4 regions of the Desulfitobacterium sp. LBE genome follow, and region 3 is predicted to be linked to each of the others. Evidence: riboswitches for the same ligand, from Rfam matches in the RefSeq annotation. Region 3 holds a riboswitch; each other region holds the start of a gene.
The links. A riboswitch is a leader RNA that binds a small molecule or an ion and turns the genes downstream of it on or off. The one in region 3 is predicted to bind cobalamin.

Region 1 (4,396 bases), 2.3 Mb from region 3:
AGCCCTCCGCCAAGGGGCTGATCCGGCGGAGCTTGCCGCCATCACCTATGTCAAGACCTGGTTCATTGAACAAATGAAGGAATTGGTGGACCTGGAAGAAAAGATCCTGGAGTATCAAGGCCGGGAGCTCCCCGCCGAGCTCCTGATCCAAGCCAAAAAGGATGGTTTTGCCGACCGCTATCTGGCCCAGCTCTTAGGTATTTCTGAGACGCAAGTCCGCCGGCAGCGCCTGGGGCTGGGGTTGACCCAGGCCTGGGATGCCGTACCTGTAAGCGGGGTAAACAACGCCTCCTATTATTACTCCACCTATAATGCCCCGGACAAGGTCACCACCAGCCAGAGGGAAAAGGTCCTCATCCTGGGCGGCGGCCCCAACCGCATCGGCCAGGGCATCGAATTTGACTACTGCTGCGTTCACGCCGCTTTTGCCTTAAAAAACCTGGGCTATGAAACCATCATGATCAACTGCAACCCCGAGACCGTATCCACCGATTATGACACCTCGGATAAGCTATATTTCGAGCCCCTGACTGTGGAGGATGTCTTAAGCATCTATGAAAAAGAACGCCCCATCGGCGCCATCGTCCAATTCGGAGGCCAGACACCCCTGAATATCGCCGCCCAGCTCCAGGAGGCGGGAGTAAGAATTCTCGGTACCGTACCGGAAGTCATCGACCAGGCTGAGGATCGGGATCAGTTCCGCAAAATGATGGAGAAACTGGCTATCCCCATGCCCCAGGCAGGTATGGCCAGCACTCTGGAGGAAGCTTTGGCAGCGGCGGAGATGATCGGTTATCCCGTCATGGTTCGTCCCTCCTATGTCCTGGGAGGCCGGGGCATGGAAATTGTCTTTGATGAAGAACAGCTGCGGGAATATGTGGCCGCCGCCGTGGACATCACCCCGGAACGCCCCATTCTTATCGATAAATTCCTGGAGAATGCCATCGAAGCAGAAGCCGATGCCGTCTCAGACGGTACTCATGCCTTCGTCCCTGCCGTTATGGAGCACATCGAGCTGGCGGGGATCCATTCCGGAGACAGTGCCTGCGTCATTCCTCCCCTGACCATTGCCGACCGCCATTTGCGCACCATTATCGATTATACCCAGCGGATTGCCCAGGAACTCCATGTGGTAGGGCTTATGAATATCCAGTACGCCATCGCCGAGGATAAGGTCTACGTCTTAGAGGCCAATCCCAGAGCTTCCCGCACCGTACCCCTGGTCTCCAAAATCTGCAACACCCCCATGGCCAGGCTGGCCACGGAGTTGATACTGGCTGATTATACCGGGCAAAAGAACGATATCGCAACCAACTTCAAGCCTGCTCAGATCTCCCATTACGGCGTCAAAGAAGCGGTCTTCCCCTTTGACAAATTCCCTGAAGTAGATCCCGTCCTCGGCCCGGAAATGCGTTCCACCGGAGAGGTTTTGGGCATGGCCAATTCCTTCGGCCTGGCCTATTTCAAGGCTCAGGAAGCAACCCACTCCTCCCTGCCCTTCAGCGGAACCGTCCTTATGAGCATTGCCGAACAGGACCGCTCTTCAGGGGTCATCGAAATCGCCCAGGAATTCCTCAAGCTGGGCTTTAAGATCAAAGCCACTCAGGGGACCCGGAAATTCCTTCAGGATCATAGCATTGACGCCGAATTCATCCATAAAATTGAGGAAGGCCGTCCCAATATCACTGATGGTATTATGAACGGCGAGATCCAATTGGTCATTAACACCCCCATCGGCAAACGCAGCCTCAAAGATGATTCCTACATCCGCAAGACCGCCATTAAGTATAAGATCCCTTATATCACCACCACCCCGGCCGCCTTAGCCAGCGCCAAAGGAATTGCCGCATCTCAGGAGGCGGCAGCCAATAAAACCGTGGTTAAATCCCTGCAGGAATATCATGGTGAGATAATGTAATTTCGGTAATATAATTCAGATCATATAATTTGGCTCATGTAATTAGATAATGTGATTTAGATCGTTGACAGTCCCCTTGCTTTTAAGATATGATTTTATCAGTCTTAGCTCAACTGGTTTTCGGTTGCACACCCCTATATATAGTGTTTTTTTATAAACTTTCATCTATATATGGTGTTCAACGAGATTTTGATGTATAATGAGACTGGTTCATTAATAAGGAATCTCATAGGTGACTGTACAACCACAGTTGAAAAGGGAAGCCGGTTAGAGGCCGGCACGGTCCCGCCGCTGTAAGGGAAATATACTTCTTGGCATTACCACTGAAAGGGTTTCGGGAAGGTAAGAAGTATAGATGATCCTAAGTCAGAAGACCTGCCTATGTGTATACCACCAACTCTACGGAGGATAGAGTATGTTGGGCTGCTAACGGCATGTTGTTTTTAGCTTCTCGGCATCTCTGTCGGGAAGTTTTTGTTTCGGATGTCATCATGAGTCCCTGAACGATGATAAGAGATCAGATTGAGAAAAGAGGTAGATTGTATTTGATTACTAAGATTCGCAAGCGCGACGGACGGGAAGCTCCTTTTAACATTGAAAAAATAGCCAACGCTATCTTTAAGGCAGCCAGTGCCACAGGAGGCAAGGACTATCAATCCTCTCTCCTTCTTGCGGAAGAAGTGGTCAACTACCTTGAGGTTAACCTACATAAAAAAGTCCCCTCTGTGGAAGAAATTCAGGATGCTGTGGAAAAGATCCTGATCGAAAGAGGCCACGCCCGCACAGCCAAGGAATTCATTCTCTATCGGGCGGAACGGACCCGTGTCCGGGAAATGGATACCCGGCTTATGAAGGTCTATGAGGAGCTGACTTTTAAAGAAGCCAAAGATAATGATATGAAGCGGGAAAATGCCAACATTGACGGAGATACCGCCATGGGCACCATGCTGCGCTACGGCTCCGAAGGAGCTAAACAGTTTAATGAGATGTTTGTCTTAAAGCCCGAACACTCCAAAGCCCACAAAGAAGGAGATATTCACATCCATGATATGGATTTTCTCACCCTCACCACTACCTGCTGCCAGATCGATATTATTAAACTTTTCAAAGAAGGCTTTGGGACCGGCCACGGCTTCTTAAGAGAACCCAATGATATCCAGAGCTACAGTGCTTTGGCTTGTATCGCTATTCAGTCCAACCAAAACGATCAACACGGCGGCCAAAGCATTCCTAATTTTGATTACGGTATGGCGCCGGGAGTAGCCAAAACCTATATTAAGCTTTATAGACAGAACCTGCTTAAAGCCTGCGAGCTTTTAATCCATCAGGATGTGGATCAGGAAGAGCTGGAAGCCCATCTCAAGGATGTATTCTCAGCCCTTGCCAACCAAGGGCATACACCTACCCTTTCCTCTGACCCGGATTATTTTGAGCAGGAAGCCGCACTGCTTCAAACCCTGCCTAATCTTAAGCTGGACATGCCTACCATCCGCAAAGCTCAGGAGTTTGCCGTCAAAAAAGCTCTTGCCGAGACGGATAAAAAAACCTATCAGGCTATGGAAGCTTTGGTCCATAACCTCAATACCATGCACAGCCGTGCCGGAGCCCAAATTCCCTTCAGCTCCCTCAATTACGGCACGGACACCACCCCGGAAGGCCGTATGGTGGTCAAAAACCTGCTCCTGGCCACCGAAGCAGGTCTGGGCAACGGCGAAACCCCCATCTTCCCTATCCATATCTTCAAAGTGAAAGAAGGGGTTAATTATAATCCCAGTGATCCTAACTACGATTTATTCCAGCTGGCTTGCCGGGTCAGTGCCAAAAGACTTTTCCCCAACTTCTCCTTTATTGATGCTCCCTTTAACCTGCAATACTATGTCCCCGGCAGGCCTGAGACGGAAATTGCCTACATGGGCTGCCGCACCAGGGTGATCGGCAATATTTACGACCCTTCCCGGGAAACCATCTTTGGACGGGGAAATCTCAGCTTCACCACCATTAACCTCCCCCGTCTTGCCATCAAAAGCCACCAAAGCCGCACCGAATTCTTCGCCATGCTGGATGAGAAAATCGACCTGGTTATCAATCAGCTCCTGGAACGTTTTGAAATTCAAGCCCGTAAAAAAGTCAAGAACTTCCCCTTCCTGATGGGACAGGGAATCTGGCTGGATTCCGACCAACTGGGCTGGGATGATGAAATTCGCGAAGTGCTGAAGCACGGCACCCTTTCCATGGGCTTTATCGGACTGGCTGAATGCCTTATGGTCTTAACCGGGCAGCATCACGGGGAATCGGAAGAGGCACGGGAGCTGGGACTGGAGATTGTTCAGCAACTGCGCCGGCGCATGGATGAAGCAGGACGGGAATACGGGCTGAATTTCTCTCTCTTGGCCACTCCTGCCGAGGGCCTCTCCGGCCGCTTCATCAAAATGGACCGGGAGCTTTTCGGCAGCATCCCCGGTATCACAGACAAAGAAT
Region 2 (4,396 bases), 4.1 Mb from region 3:
CTCCAGCTCCTTCTCCACTGAGACGGAAAAGATCTGGTGATCAGGGTTCTGAAACACATAGCCCACGGTTTTGGCCAACTGGGCCGTATCAACATCTTTGGTATTCAGACCCTTGACGATAACTTCCCCCTGGGTGGGCTTAAGCAAGCCATTGATGTGTTTGGCTAAAGTGGTTTTTCCGGCTCCGTTGGAGCCTGCCAGAGCCACAAATTCTCCTTTTTCAATGGTCAGATCGATTCCCTGCACGCCTATTTGTCCCGATTCAAATCGGTGCACAAGCTGCTTAATTTGAATCAAGGCTGAATTCGGCGGTCTCTTCTCTGCTTCCTTTTCTTGATGGACTTTGCCTCTTGCCGGCGGCGCAATCAGCGGGGCCACTCTGTTGTGTAGGGCTGGCTCCCCTATTAATTTGCGGATCAGGGATTCGGCCTCGGCAACATCCAAAGGAATGTCCTGGCCTTCAATCCATCCTCTTTGGCAAAAACTCCAGCCTAATAAGCTGACCGGCAAGGGCTTGATCCCGAATTCCTGCAAAAGAGGGATATTGCGAAAAAGCTGTTCCGGCGCCCCTTGCCAGGCAATTTTCCCGTGCTTAAGCACGATAACTTCGTGGGCTCTATGCAGGATTTCTTCACTGGAATGTTCAACGACCAGAATCGTCCGCTCTCTTTCACGACAGAGATCATCCAAGGTGCGATAGACCTGGAACCGTCCTTCCGGATCCAGTTCAGAAGCCGGTTCATCCATGACCAATAGTTCCGGTTCCAGGGCCAGCACCCCGGCGATCACCAGCCGTTGTTTTTCTCCGCCGGACAGCTCTGCCGTAGAGCGCTGATCATAGCCATTCAGCCGGACCTTGGCCAAGGCTTGGGCAACCCTTTGCTGAATCTCCGCCAAGGGTATGCCGAAATTGCGGGGACCAAAAGCCACGTCCTCTGCCACGGTTCGCCCGACGATCTGACTTTCTGCATCCTGAAGCACCAGCCCTACTTGTTTAGCCAGGTCCTGCACCCGGACCTCACCTGTGTCTTTCCCTCCAATCCTGACCTCTCCCTGCAGCTCTCCTTGCAGAAACTGGGGAATCAATCCATTCAGACACAAACTTAAGGTTGTTTTTCCCGCTCCTGTGGGACCCATCAAGGCGATGAATTTTCCTTTGGCCACTGTCAGGCTGATTTGTTTTAAACTCTCTTCTTCAGCTCTTGGATAACGATAAGAAACATCTCTTAATTCAATCACTCTCTCCACCCCAGCACTCCTCTAGATCAACCGGCTTCCTTTAAGCGCTTTATAGGCTAAGGCCGATACGGCAACATTCAAGACCGACCCTAATAACAGAAAGGGCATTAACCCTAAGACTGCACCCATACCACCCATGGGGAATACGGAAAAGGCCGCCACCACACCATTGAGGAGGGATGTAATAATCACGGCAGGAATTAAACCGATTTTCTTATTGACCAGGCGATAGATCAAGGCAAAGACAGCCATTTCGATGGCGATGACCAAATGCATAGGAATTCCCAGGGGAAAACCGACCACCGCCGAGGTGAGCAGATGACCTATGGCAATCACAAGACAGCCTTCTATGCTGCCAAAAGCCAAAGCGCTGAAAAAACCCGGAGCAGAATCCAGGGCCACTGTCCCCAGCGGGCTGGGAATTTTGATCAAGGCGCCTACCGCACTCAAGGCAAGAAAGACTGCCATGATGGCAATCCGTCTGATATTCTGGGCTGATTTGGGGACCGTTGTTTTCTTTGCAGGTTCAATCATTGTTATTCTCTCCTTTATTTCTTCTTTTCTTTTTGTTTCGTTTCGTTTAATTTAGTTTCATTTTGTTTAAATTTAAATGCTGCATTAATATTCTTCCTGGAGCTTAGTCTTTATTTCCTGTCCTGTTTGGAAGGCCTCCACCTCCGCCTCCATCTCCTCCAGCCTGCCGATCTTATGGATGGGCAGCTTGCCGAAAGCCCCTAATTCAATATCCTCTGCTGCCGTATAAATGAGGCAAGTAGAAGGTCCTGCCGATTTATTGAGATCAAGTTCACATTGGGTATCTTCTCTGAATCGGGCACCGACAGCTTGGGCAAGGGCTTCGGCTTCACCCCGTATCCCTTGGGAGCCTATGGGAATAATGTCATACACCCCAGGAATATTAAGCAATTGAATAAGATGTATCCCCTGCAGAATATCCGGATCTTCCGGGTCAGCCGCCTCAGTTCCCACTTTGGGGAGCCCCAGACAAAACAGGCTGTTGCCCGGCCTGGCTCTGCCAATGCGAAGTTTATCCTGATCGCAAAGCCCTATGACCGTAATGCCTAAGCCGGTTTGTTCTGTGGGCATATTCTTTTCCGTGCTGACGGCCGCAGGCAGGGAGAGCAGATTCATAGCCTTTAGCTCTTCTCTCACCCCCTTCATTATTTCTTCCCCTGCGGGTATGGGTTCATTGGCAATGGCAATGCTGAGCATCTGGGGAACTGCTCCCACCGCCAGCACTTCCAATAAAGCTACCCGGGCCGTCATCCTGCCGGTTACCCTCCAGGGAACTTTGACTGCATCCAGCTCTTTCTCACCAATAGCACCGCATGAATCGCAGGCTGCGACAAGATATTGAGCATCATTCAGGGCAACCACCTCAACATCTCTTCCCTGATATCCCAAGGCCTTCAACTCTCCTCTCCAATAATTTTTATAAAAATAAAAAGTCCATAGCCACCTCGCTTCTCCTTGCAGACAAAGCAAAATGACCATGAACTTTACCAAACTTCATGTGTCCCCAGATCCAGGCAGGTCTCCTGACTTCGAGTCATTGTCTCCTTGCTGCCTTCCCAGTTACCCAGTGGCATTCAGCGCTGAGACTCCTCTTTACAGTGGCGGGTCCGTCCGGGAATTGCACCCGGTTCCCTATTCTCCCTTCTTGACGAAGGGCACCTGAAATCCTTAAATTGTTAAAACCTACTAAATTCAGTTTAGCCAAAACCAGAATAATGTCAAGTCAAAAATTCGTCCTATTGCCAAAGTAAGGGGTTGTTCTATCTTCTAAACTAATCAAGGCCGGAGGATTGTTCCTATTGAAACAATCCTCCGGCCTGATCCATCTGCTTTTGAAATTTATAATTTATAGGCCTGCTTGCTCCCGCAAAGCAGAGGCTTTATCGGTCTTTTCCCATGGCAGGTCCAGATCGGTGCGGCCAAAGTGTCCGTAAGCAGCCGTTTGGCGGTAGATGGGACGGCGCAGATTCAGAGTCTTAATGATCCCTGCCGGACGGAGGTCAAAATTATTTTTGACCAGTTCGCCGATTTTTTCCTCGTCAATTTTGGCGGTTCCGAAGGTTTCCACCAGGACGGATACGGGCTGGGCTACCCCGATGGCATAAGCCAGCTGGATTTCACAGCGCTCAGCCAAACCGGCAGCCACTACGTTTTTAGCCACATAACGGGCGGCATAGGCGGCAGAACGGTCGACCTTTGTGGGGTCCTTGCCGGAGAAGGCTCCTCCCCCATGGCGGGCCATGCCGCCATAAGTATCAACGATGATCTTGCGGCCGGTTAAACCGGCATCCCCTTGGGGACCGCCGATGACAAAACGGCCTGTGGGGTTAATAAAATAACGGGTGCTCTCATCCAGCAATTCCGATGGGACCACGGGAAAGACCACATGTTCCAGGAGATCCCGGCGAATCCGCTCCTGAGTTGCTTCCGGATGATGCTGAGTGGAGATCACGATGGTATCGATACGGACAGGGCGATTATCCTCATACTCTACCGTCACCTGAGTCTTGCCGTCGGGACGGAGGTAATCCAGGATATCCGACTTGCGGACTTCACTGAGGCGGCGGGCCAGGCGATGGGCCAGATCAATGGCCAGGGGCATATAGCTTTCCGTTTCGTTGGTGGCGTAGCCGAACATCATCCCTTGGTCGCCGGCGCCAATGGCTTCGATCTCTTCCTCGCTCATCTCGCCGTTTTTGGCTTCCAGAGCTCTATCCACTCCCAAAGCAATGTCGGCGGATTGCTCCCCGATGGAGGTGAGCACGGCACAGGTATCGGCATCAAAGCCATATTTGGCCCGGGTATAGCCGATTTCACGGATGGTTTGTCTTACTGTGCTGGGAATATCCACATAACAATTAGTCGTAATTTCACCGCTGACTAACACCAGGCCGGTGGTCACCGAGGTCTCACAAGCGACCCGGGCATTGGGATCTTTAGCGAAGATAGCATCTAAGATGGCATCGGAAATCTGGTCGCAGATTTTATCGGGATGTCCTTCTGTGACCGATTCGGAGGTAAACAGTTTTTTTGCCAATGAAGTCACTCCTTTTCACTAAGGCGCTCAGCAATCTCCTGAACCAGCCGCCGAGCTACGTCTAATTTGTTCATTTGGGGCAGATCG
Region 3 (4,396 bases):
GAGGTGTTCAAATGCTAAGTAAGTTGATGAAATATGAGTTGAAAGCCACAGGAAGAGTTTTCCTGCCCTTATACCTGGCTTTATTGGTTTTCGCCCTGATTAACCGCTTCATGCTGGGAGTAAGTTCCAGCCACCACTGGCAGGCTCCGGCGGTCATCAGTATGGCTGTTTATATTTTTATCATGGCCGGTATCTTTGTTATGACCTTGATTATGACGATTCAGCGTTTCTATAAGAATCTTCTCTCTGAAGAAGGCTACCTGATGTTCACTCTCCCTGTCAAACCCTGGCAGCACATTGTCTGTAAGATGCTGATCTCCATGTTTTGGTTAGTGATCAGTTTCTTCGTGGCCATGCTCTCCATCATACTCATCGCTTTAAAAGCAGGGGACTGGGAGCACATTATGAGGGAGCTGACCCAACTCTTTGGCACATTATGGGGTTATCTGGGCACATCGGTTTATTTGTATTCCGTCGAGGCTGTGATCGGGATCTTCCTCATTTTGGCATCGGCCATTTTAATCCTCTACGCCTCGATTGCTGTTGGCCACCTGTTTAATCAGCACCGTATTCTGGCCTCCTTTGCTGCCTTTATCGGACTCAATACCTTAACCCAAATGATCAGCATGGGGATTGGTTTTATAATAGGGCATGGCAATGCCTGGAATATTACCCCGGGGAATTTTCTCACTATGCACACGGAGATCCACCTTTTCATTGCCTTCATACTGATTGAGTCGGCACTGATCACGGCTGCTTACTTCGCCATCACCAATACTATTTTGAAGAAGCGTTTGAATCTCGAGTGATCTTTGGGTTGTTAATTGTCATAATATATGTTATAAACAATATAAGTGAATTAAATATTCAGTTTTTAGGTGCCTCTGATTTATCGGAGGATAATAGGGAACCAGGTGAAATTCCTGGACGGTCGCGCCACTGTATGCGGAGAGCTTCTTTTATAACCACTGGTTTTATCCGGGAAGGAGAAAGAAAGCAAAGACCCGCAAGTCAGGAAACCTGCCTAATACTGGTTGTCTACGCCTTTCGCGGAAAAAGGGATATGACGGTTGCACTTGTGCTTTAACCCATTTTCTTAGCGAAAATGGGTTTTGTTTGCTTTAAAACCGAATACATAGCTTAAGGTGCCCATAGGGAGAATAGGGAAACCGGTATAAGTCCGGTGCGGATCCGCCGCTGTAATCGGAGACGAATCCCCAGAATGTCACTGTCTTTTTTAGAGATGGGAAGGCGTGGGAGGAGGATGACACGAGAGCCAGAAGACCTGCCTTTTAGAAAGCTGATTAAGTACACTAGTAAGGCTTTTTTAGGCTTGTTCAAGGTAAGTTCTCCCTGCATCATTGCAGGGAGATTTATTATTGGGGAGACTCTTTCGCCATAAGGAGGTGAAAATGGATAGCGAAATATCCATATTCCAGTTGATATAACATGCTATTAAAATCAAGAATAAAAGGAGAAGGCCATATGAGAAAAATAGTATTATTGCTGTTGCTCGCCGGACTAATGCTGATGGTGGGCTGTTCTGCTTCTAACGGCGGAAAAAATATCACAGAAAATGTCATAAAAGACGAGATTACTATTTCGGCTGGGGTCAATTTAGTAGCGGGCGGTTTTGATCCGACCACAGGCTATGGCGTATGGGCGCCGGATATATTTCACAGTCACTTGTTGCAAGTCAAAGAAAATAACCAATTGGTCAATGATTTGGCTACCTCTTATGATGTCAGTACCGATGGATTAACGTACACCTTTAAGATCCGCAATGATGCAAAATTTGTTGATGGCCATCCCTTAACTTCGGAAGATGTGGTCTTTACTTTTGAAACAACCAAAAGTAAAGCTTCCGCTGCGGATCTGACCATGCTAGATTCAGTTGAAGCCTTAGACGAAAGTACTGTTGTTTTCCGCTTAAAAGCCCCCTGGTCTACGTTTGTCTTTAATCTAAGCGAGGTGGGAATTGTCCCCAAGCATCTCTATAATGAAAACTATGGGGATCATCCGATGGGCTCCGGTGCCTGGAAAGTTGCCGAATTTGCAGTTGATCAGAAGTTGATCCTGGTACCGAATGAACATTATTACGGCCCAATACCGAAGTTTAAGAAAGTAACCATCTTAAAATTGGATGAAGATGCGGCTCTGGCGGCAGCGAAATCAGGGCAGTTGGACTTGGTGCTTGTCGAATCTGAATTTGCCAGCACGCCGGTTGACGGAATGAAACTATATAGAATGTCCGCCATGGATGCTTTTACCATTAACCTGCCAACGATTCCGGAAACGACCGACCCTTCAGGGCAAAAAGTAGGCAATAATGTCACAAGTGATCCGGCGATTCGCAAAGCCTTGAACATTGGGATAAACCGGCAGCTCATTACCCAAAACGCTTTGAACGGATTTGGGCAAGTTACTTATGGAGCGGCGAAGGAACTTCCCTGGAGTAATGGCGACATGTTTAAAGACAACCAGGTTGAAGAAGCGAAAAAGATCTTGGAAGATGCCGGCTGGAAAGATACTGACGGGGACGGCATCCGGGAGAAAAATAATATTAAGGCGGAAATCGTGATAACAGGACGAAGCAATGATCTGGCGCGTTATAATACGGTCGTTGCTCTGGCAGAAGATGTGAAAAAGCTGGGAATACAGATTATCCCCAAATCCGCACCTTGGTCGGAATGCCGGGAAGCGAGGAATTTACCGACTTGCTGGGTCTTTGGTCAGCCTAATCCCATAGAATTCTATCGTTATTATGATTCTTCGCAAATTGGTGTAGCGGTTATCGGCAACCCGGCTTCTTATACCAATCCGGAGGTTGATGCGGTTATCCAAAAAGCCCTTGCGGCAACGAACTCTGACGAGGCAAATAAATACTGGCAGGAAGGCCAGGCTCTTGCGCAAAAGGATATTCCGTACTTGTGGATCGTTCGTCCGGAAGTCACTTATCTTGTCAAAGAAGGGCTGAAGATCCTCTCTTTGCAGAAATTGCCAACCCGGGGGCAGGGGATTTCCATTGTAGAAAATATGAATGAGTGGTCCTGGTAGTATGAGTACCACGGTATATAAAGGATTGGGGCGCTATTTCAGCAGTACTTTAGTACGGATGCTGACTCTGCTTGGGGCCGTGAGTCTAATCAGCTTCATGCTTATTGCGCTGTCGCCGATTGATCCGATCGACGCTTATTTGGGTGATGCCCACGTCTCCGAAGAGCAAAGGGCGAATATCGCTGAACATTGGGGTCTTAACAAATCGCCTGTAGAGCGCTATGGCATCTGGATAACCCATGTCCTTCAGGGTGACATGGGCGAATCTATCACTTATCGCCAGCCTGTCGCGAAGGTTATCGGCGAGCGTTTCCGGGCGTCGCTGGCCTTGATGGGAGTAGCCTGGGTGTTGTCCGGGGTGCTGGGGTTTACTTTGGGCATTATCGCTGCCGTGAATAAGGGGAAGTGGATCGACCGCTTTATTAAAACGTTTTGTTTGATATTGGCATCCACACCGCTTTTTTGGCTGGGCTTACTCTTTTTAATGGTTTTTGCTGTCTATTTACAGTGGTTTCCCTTAGGATTGGCAGCCCCCATCAATAAATTGGCCCATGAGGTTACTCTAGGTGATAAAATTTATCATCTGATTCTACCTGCCTTAACCTTGAGCATTACCGGTGTAGCCGGCATTGCCCTTCATACCCGTCAGAAGTTCATTGACGTACTTAAGAGTGAATATGTCCTTTTTGCTAAAGCCCGGGGGGAAAAACCCCGGGAGATTATTAGGCGTCACGGATTGCGCAATATCGCCTTGCCCGGCATAACGCTGCAATTCGCTTCGGTCAGTGAACTGTTTGGCGGGTCGGTGCTGGCGGAGAAGGTTTTTTCTTATCCTGGTCTGGGAAACGCGGCTACCCATGCCGGATTGAAAGGAGATGCTCCTTTGCTGCTGGGTATTGCCTTATTTAGTGTGCTTTTTGTATTTACGGGAAATTTCCTGGCCAATGTGATCTATGGGATTGTCGATCCTCAAATCCGGGAAGGAGGCTCGTCATGAATCGCCGTCGAAAAATTATGCTGATTATGGGGAGCGGTCTCTTGGTTTTAGCAGCAATTACCATCGGGGGGATTCTGATGGACTCTGCTTTGTATGCGCCGAACTATGACTTTAGAAGTCAGGCGCCTTCATGGAAGCATCCCTTTGGCACCGATTACTTGGGGCGGGATATGTTTTTTCGGACGATGGCCGGACTTTCATTGAGCATACGCGTTGGGCTGCTGGCGGCAACAGTCAGCTCGGTTATTGCCCTTGTGCTGGGCAGTTTATCGGCTGTCTTTGGCGGCAAGATAGATACAGCGGTTAATTGGCTGGTTGATCTTTGCATGGGGATTCCCCATA
Region 4 (4,396 bases), 1.1 Mb from region 3:
CCGCCGACATACTTATTTCCCGCCACCGCACCAGGTTCCCCCGCACTGCCAAAAACACAGCCTATTAAGGTCGTACCGACCGCCTGGCCGACAATCCCACCGACATAGTCTTTGGCGCTGTAAACATTTCCCCTGACGGTCAGATTTTTGATTTCCCCGCCGTTGGTATAGCCGAATAACCCCTGGTAGTTTGTTGTGTTTTTCGGGTTCGCTTTGCTGCCCAGTTGGTAAATGATAGTGTTGTTATGTCCGTCAAAGGTTCCCTTAAACTGGTTCTCCGTATTTTTCCCATAATCCCCGATCGGTGTCCAATCCGTTGTCACCGTAATGGCGGACCCGGTCGTCGGTGCCAGGTCGATGACCTTGCCGGAAAAAGAATCCTGAGCAATCGATGACTCGCCATTTTTGGCCGTACCGTTAACGATATTAGCCAGGCCCACCAGCTGCGCTTCCGTACTGATGGTATAGGAGGAATCGCCAGCGTTGTACCAGTCATATTCAGCCGTCACTTGTCCCCAAAACCGGTATGTGAGCGCTACGTTGTGGTCCTGAAGCACGGCTGTGTACTGCTTGGTTGCGCTGTCATAGCCTGACACCGTTTCAGCAGGAGCGAAGACCACCTCATCCTCAGCAGCGGCACCTTCTTTGCTCACTGCCAGTTTGATGGAACTGCCGGCCCCGCCGCCGCCCGGCAGATAGGTGTATTTATCGCTGCCGTCACCGTCAAATATCCTATAGTTGTCACTCACCTGGGGTGCGACAAAACTTACCGTCCCTTGCTCATAAGGCGTTACCGGCTGCACCAGGGTCAGCTTATAAACGGAGTTCGTCCCAAAGACAGGATAGCCGTTATCCCCCTGGGTCCAGATTTTGTGATGCGGCATTGTGTCGCCGCCCTCCAGAAGATAGGCAACCTCTCCATATTTAAATGCCTCTTCGCTCTTAGCCTGTTCACTGTCATCCTCATCGTCATGGGTCAGATAAAAGCTATTAATTATTCCTGCTGTGCCGCTGCATAAGGGAGGAATCCTTTCCTCCGCCGCGCCTTTCCAATATGAAAAGCTGTTCGCGATCGATACCTTTTCTCCAGCGCCCCCTGCCAGACTGCCTGTTGTATCGGCTTTACCTTGAACCTTCGCCAAATTAGCACAGTTCCGAATAACCCCTGTTTCAATACTATCTCCAGCAGATACTCTTCCGGCAATACCGCCGGTATTACCATTTCCCATCACTGTCGCTTTGTTTATACACTGATCCAGCTCACCTCCGGCGAGAAAGCCGATGATGCCTCCCACATAATCGCCGCCGGTCACTGTTCCCTCTACCGTTACTTTTTTAATTATGGCATCTTTGGCATAGCCAAAGAGCCCCTGATAATCCTCACCAGCTTTGTCAATTGCAAGACCGCTGATCCTATGTCCATCGCCATCAAAGGTCCCGCTAAAAGGATTCTCCTCCATCCCGATGGGAATCCATTCCTCCACACCCTGCAAAGTTATATCCTCAGCCAATTTAATCGTCTTTCCGGTAAAGCTGATCGCGCTCGGAGTCGAACTTGTCGCAAAGCTCATCGCACTGGGAGTCGTACTTGCGCCAGAATCTATCGCACCCGGAGTTGTATTTACCGCGAAGCCCATCGCCCCAGATGTAGTACTTTCAGCGAAGCCTATGGCACCAGGTGTCGTTCCTCCGGCGACGCTCATCCCGCTTAAGACCCCTCTTCCCTCTGCTCCTGCCGTACCGTTAACCAACTGCGCCAAGTAGCGAAGTTCCGCTTCATTTTTTATAGTGAATGTTTCGGCATCCGGATCATTAAGATACCAGGAAGTAATCCCATCATCCTCGGCCTCTGTCCCATCCCCCATCAAAAACACCGGCTCAGAAGCTATCTCCTCTACTGCCGTCCTTTCCTCCGCCATAACTTCCACAGGTCCCGCACCGGACAGATCATCCCCATAGACAAAGCCGCTCATCGGCTGCAACACCAGAACAAAGCATAATAGCATACTTAAAAAAGAATAAATCCATCTCTTTTCCCTTTTCACTTAAATCTCCTCCCCAAATATGCCGCTGAAAAGTTATTCGGAAATGATATACATCCTGCCGGTTTTCGGATCTTCATACACCATGCCTTTGGAAGTGAATCCCTCGGCAAAGGAACCATCCTTAACGGCTTCTTCCAGGTCTTCAACCTCCACCAGATCGTCGGTGGAGATCACATCCTTCACCTGGCTCAAATCCACACCCCAATAGATAACAATGGACAGCATCAGACCGCAGGCAAAGACCAGCATGGCATCGACGAGATTGACAATACCGTCCAGGGGATTGATTTCTTCCCTATATAACCGTGATCTGCGCCCGCCCCTTAGGGCTCTGTTCCTGAGCATGGGCAGCCACCTCCTCCAGAACGCATTCCATGATCAGCTCAAAGTTGGTCAGGTAATCGTCATACCAGCGTTTGCGGATGTTGGATATCACATAGCTGACCGCGGCTGAACTGACACCGGCAATGGCCGTATCGAAAGCAATCGCCAGGGAAGCGGATAGGGTGGCCGTATCCCCCATTCCCAAAGCCACGATTCCGGGACCCAGGGGAATCAAAGTACCGAGCAGTCCGAACATAGGACCCAGCTTCGCCACCAGATCGGTAACCGCCGTCGTCCTTTCGTACTTACCCTCTTCCGTGGCCAGAAGTCTCTGGGCCGTGGCGATCAATGAGGGGTGCGGTAAGTTTTTTGACTCTATCACCAACTGCTGGAGAGCCTCCCGCTGCCGGCGGATCAGCCCGCTGCCCTCTATGGTCTTGCGCAAGCCTTCCGGACCGGCTCCGTGAATTTCCTTAATGAGGGTATAGATATCGACTTTCATCCGGCGTCTTTCCATAAACAGTTCCACCAGCAAGTCCCCTACCTGCCACACAGAGGTTATAATCAGAGCAACCAAGACGATCAGACAGGGCACCAGAATTCCCTGCCCGATTAAGTGCAATGTTTCGCTAAGCCAATGTTCCATCTTCTTTTATCTCCTGTCTCTTCTTAAAATGAAAAGGAGCCGATACATCCGGCTCCGAAAATAAATGACTTAGCTGTTAAAATGACTCTTCCTCATTCAACAGCAAAGCTGCTCACATACTTCCCCCCCGAAAGATTCGTGATTTTTGAACAGGGCAAGTCTCCTGACTCGAAATCATCCTCATCCCTTGCCTTCCCGGCTCCAGCCAGTGGATCTTTTAAGGGACTCGTCCTTCATACAGTAGCGGGGCTGTTCCGGCTTCCCACCGGATTCCTTATTAATGCATCTGCAACCCTATTCAGTATTCAATTTTTGCATCCATATTAAGATTTTTCTTCGTTACATCCCTCCAAGGCCTGTCCACTTTGAACTCATTTTTGTGACAGGTTTTTTTATAATGTAAAGTAAAAAAGAGCCTGCTTTCGGCTCCGGTAAACATCATGCAACAAACAAAGATGTATGATACATCCTGACTTAGACTTGTCACATATGTTTCCCTCCGAAAACTTGTGAGTCATCTTATCCCTTATCTTTATATCAATTATCCATTCTCTTTGATCTTTTTCACGGGAATATAAATATTGGCAACGGCACTCATGCTGTCCATCCCGCCATTCTCATTCGTGTAGAACTCAAAGGCCAGCTTTTCCTGGTCAAAAATATAATCGCTTTCTTCAAACCATTCCTCAAAAATATATTCCCAGGTCTTTTGAACCTCTTGGCCAAAAGCAAATCTGTCATGGGCCAAATCCGCCGGACAGGTGGTGAACACTGCGTAATCGGCCCCGGGAACCTCCAGAGTGACCATTCCCCGGGGAACGTAAGCAAAATCCTCCACCACAGGCCCAAAAAAATAATTTAAATTGTCGCTTTCCTGGTCGGGTTGAAACCACAGGCCAATTTCATCGGCGATCTCCCCTTTGGCCAATTTGGCATAATCCTCTTTGCTGACGGAAGAAAAATCGGCATGGAGCCAGTAGGCTCCCAAATCGGAGACTTTTGATTCCCTGCTCTTGCGTTCATCCTGAGGGGATATAGAATATCCCACCGCTTTGAAGCCTTCCTTCCGCGCCATCTTTACCTGCATGCCCATTCTTCCTTTCTCTGCATGCTCATTGTGCTGAAGCAGCATTTTTTTATGGGCCCGGGCACTCATGCCAAATTCTTTTTGAAACGCTTTGGCAAAACCCGCAGACGTCTCAAAACCGGACTTTAAAGCGATTTCGGTGATCCGCCCTCCCTGTCCCAGGGCTTCCCGCGCCCGCTGCAAGCGCCGGCGCCGCAGGTATTCGCCAATCGACAGGCTGTTGCAGATGCGAAACACATGGCAGAAGTGATAAAAGGAATATCCTAAGAATTCCGCCAAATCCTGCGCTGTAAT

Region 1: it holds a riboswitch for cobalamin, as region 3 does, so the genes downstream of both, DESLBE_RS14830 (anaerobic ribonucleoside triphosphate reductase) here and DESLBE_RS04125 (ABC transporter substrate-binding protein) in region 3, are expected to answer to the same signal.
Region 2: it holds a riboswitch for cobalamin, as region 3 does, so the genes downstream of both, DESLBE_RS23445 (AIR synthase related protein) here and DESLBE_RS04125 (ABC transporter substrate-binding protein) in region 3, are expected to answer to the same signal.
Region 4: it holds a riboswitch for cobalamin, as region 3 does, so the genes downstream of both, DESLBE_RS09270 (MotA/TolQ/ExbB proton channel family protein) here and DESLBE_RS04125 (ABC transporter substrate-binding protein) in region 3, are expected to answer to the same signal.

The regions. Positions count from the first base shown of each region.
Region 1 is NZ_VLKD01000001.1:3,123,817-3,128,212, forward strand. It holds gene carB (carbamoyl-phosphate synthase large subunit) at 1-1,918, shown strand, start outside; cobalamin riboswitch at 2,132-2,316, shown strand; gene DESLBE_RS14830 (anaerobic ribonucleoside triphosphate reductase) at 2,464-4,396, shown strand, end outside.
Region 2 is NZ_VLKD01000001.1:4,972,883-4,977,278, reverse strand. It holds gene DESLBE_RS23455 (energy-coupling factor transporter ATPase) at 1-1,248, opposite strand, end outside; gene DESLBE_RS23450 (ECF transporter S component) at 1,261-1,773, opposite strand; gene DESLBE_RS23445 (AIR synthase related protein) at 1,858-2,670, opposite strand; cobalamin riboswitch at 2,768-2,950, opposite strand; gene metK (methionine adenosyltransferase) at 3,119-4,309, opposite strand; gene coaBC (bifunctional phosphopantothenoylcysteine decarboxylase/phosphopantothenate--cysteine ligase CoaBC) at 4,315-4,396, opposite strand, start outside.
Region 3 is NZ_VLKD01000001.1:826,209-830,604, reverse strand. It holds gene DESLBE_RS04135 (ABC transporter ATP-binding protein) at 1-18, shown strand, start outside; gene DESLBE_RS04130 (hypothetical protein) at 12-809, shown strand; cobalamin riboswitch at 860-1,043, shown strand; cobalamin riboswitch at 1,127-1,308, shown strand; gene DESLBE_RS04125 (ABC transporter substrate-binding protein) at 1,486-3,057, shown strand; gene DESLBE_RS04120 (ABC transporter permease) at 3,059-4,054, shown strand; gene DESLBE_RS04115 (ABC transporter permease) at 4,051-4,396, shown strand, end outside.
Region 4 is NZ_VLKD01000001.1:1,955,342-1,959,737, forward strand. It holds gene DESLBE_RS09260 (InlB B-repeat-containing protein) at 1-2,045, opposite strand, end outside; gene DESLBE_RS09265 (DUF2149 domain-containing protein) at 2,079-2,390, opposite strand; gene DESLBE_RS09270 (MotA/TolQ/ExbB proton channel family protein) at 2,341-3,015, opposite strand; cobalamin riboswitch at 3,151-3,327, opposite strand; gene DESLBE_RS09275 (AraC family transcriptional regulator) at 3,557-4,396, opposite strand, start outside.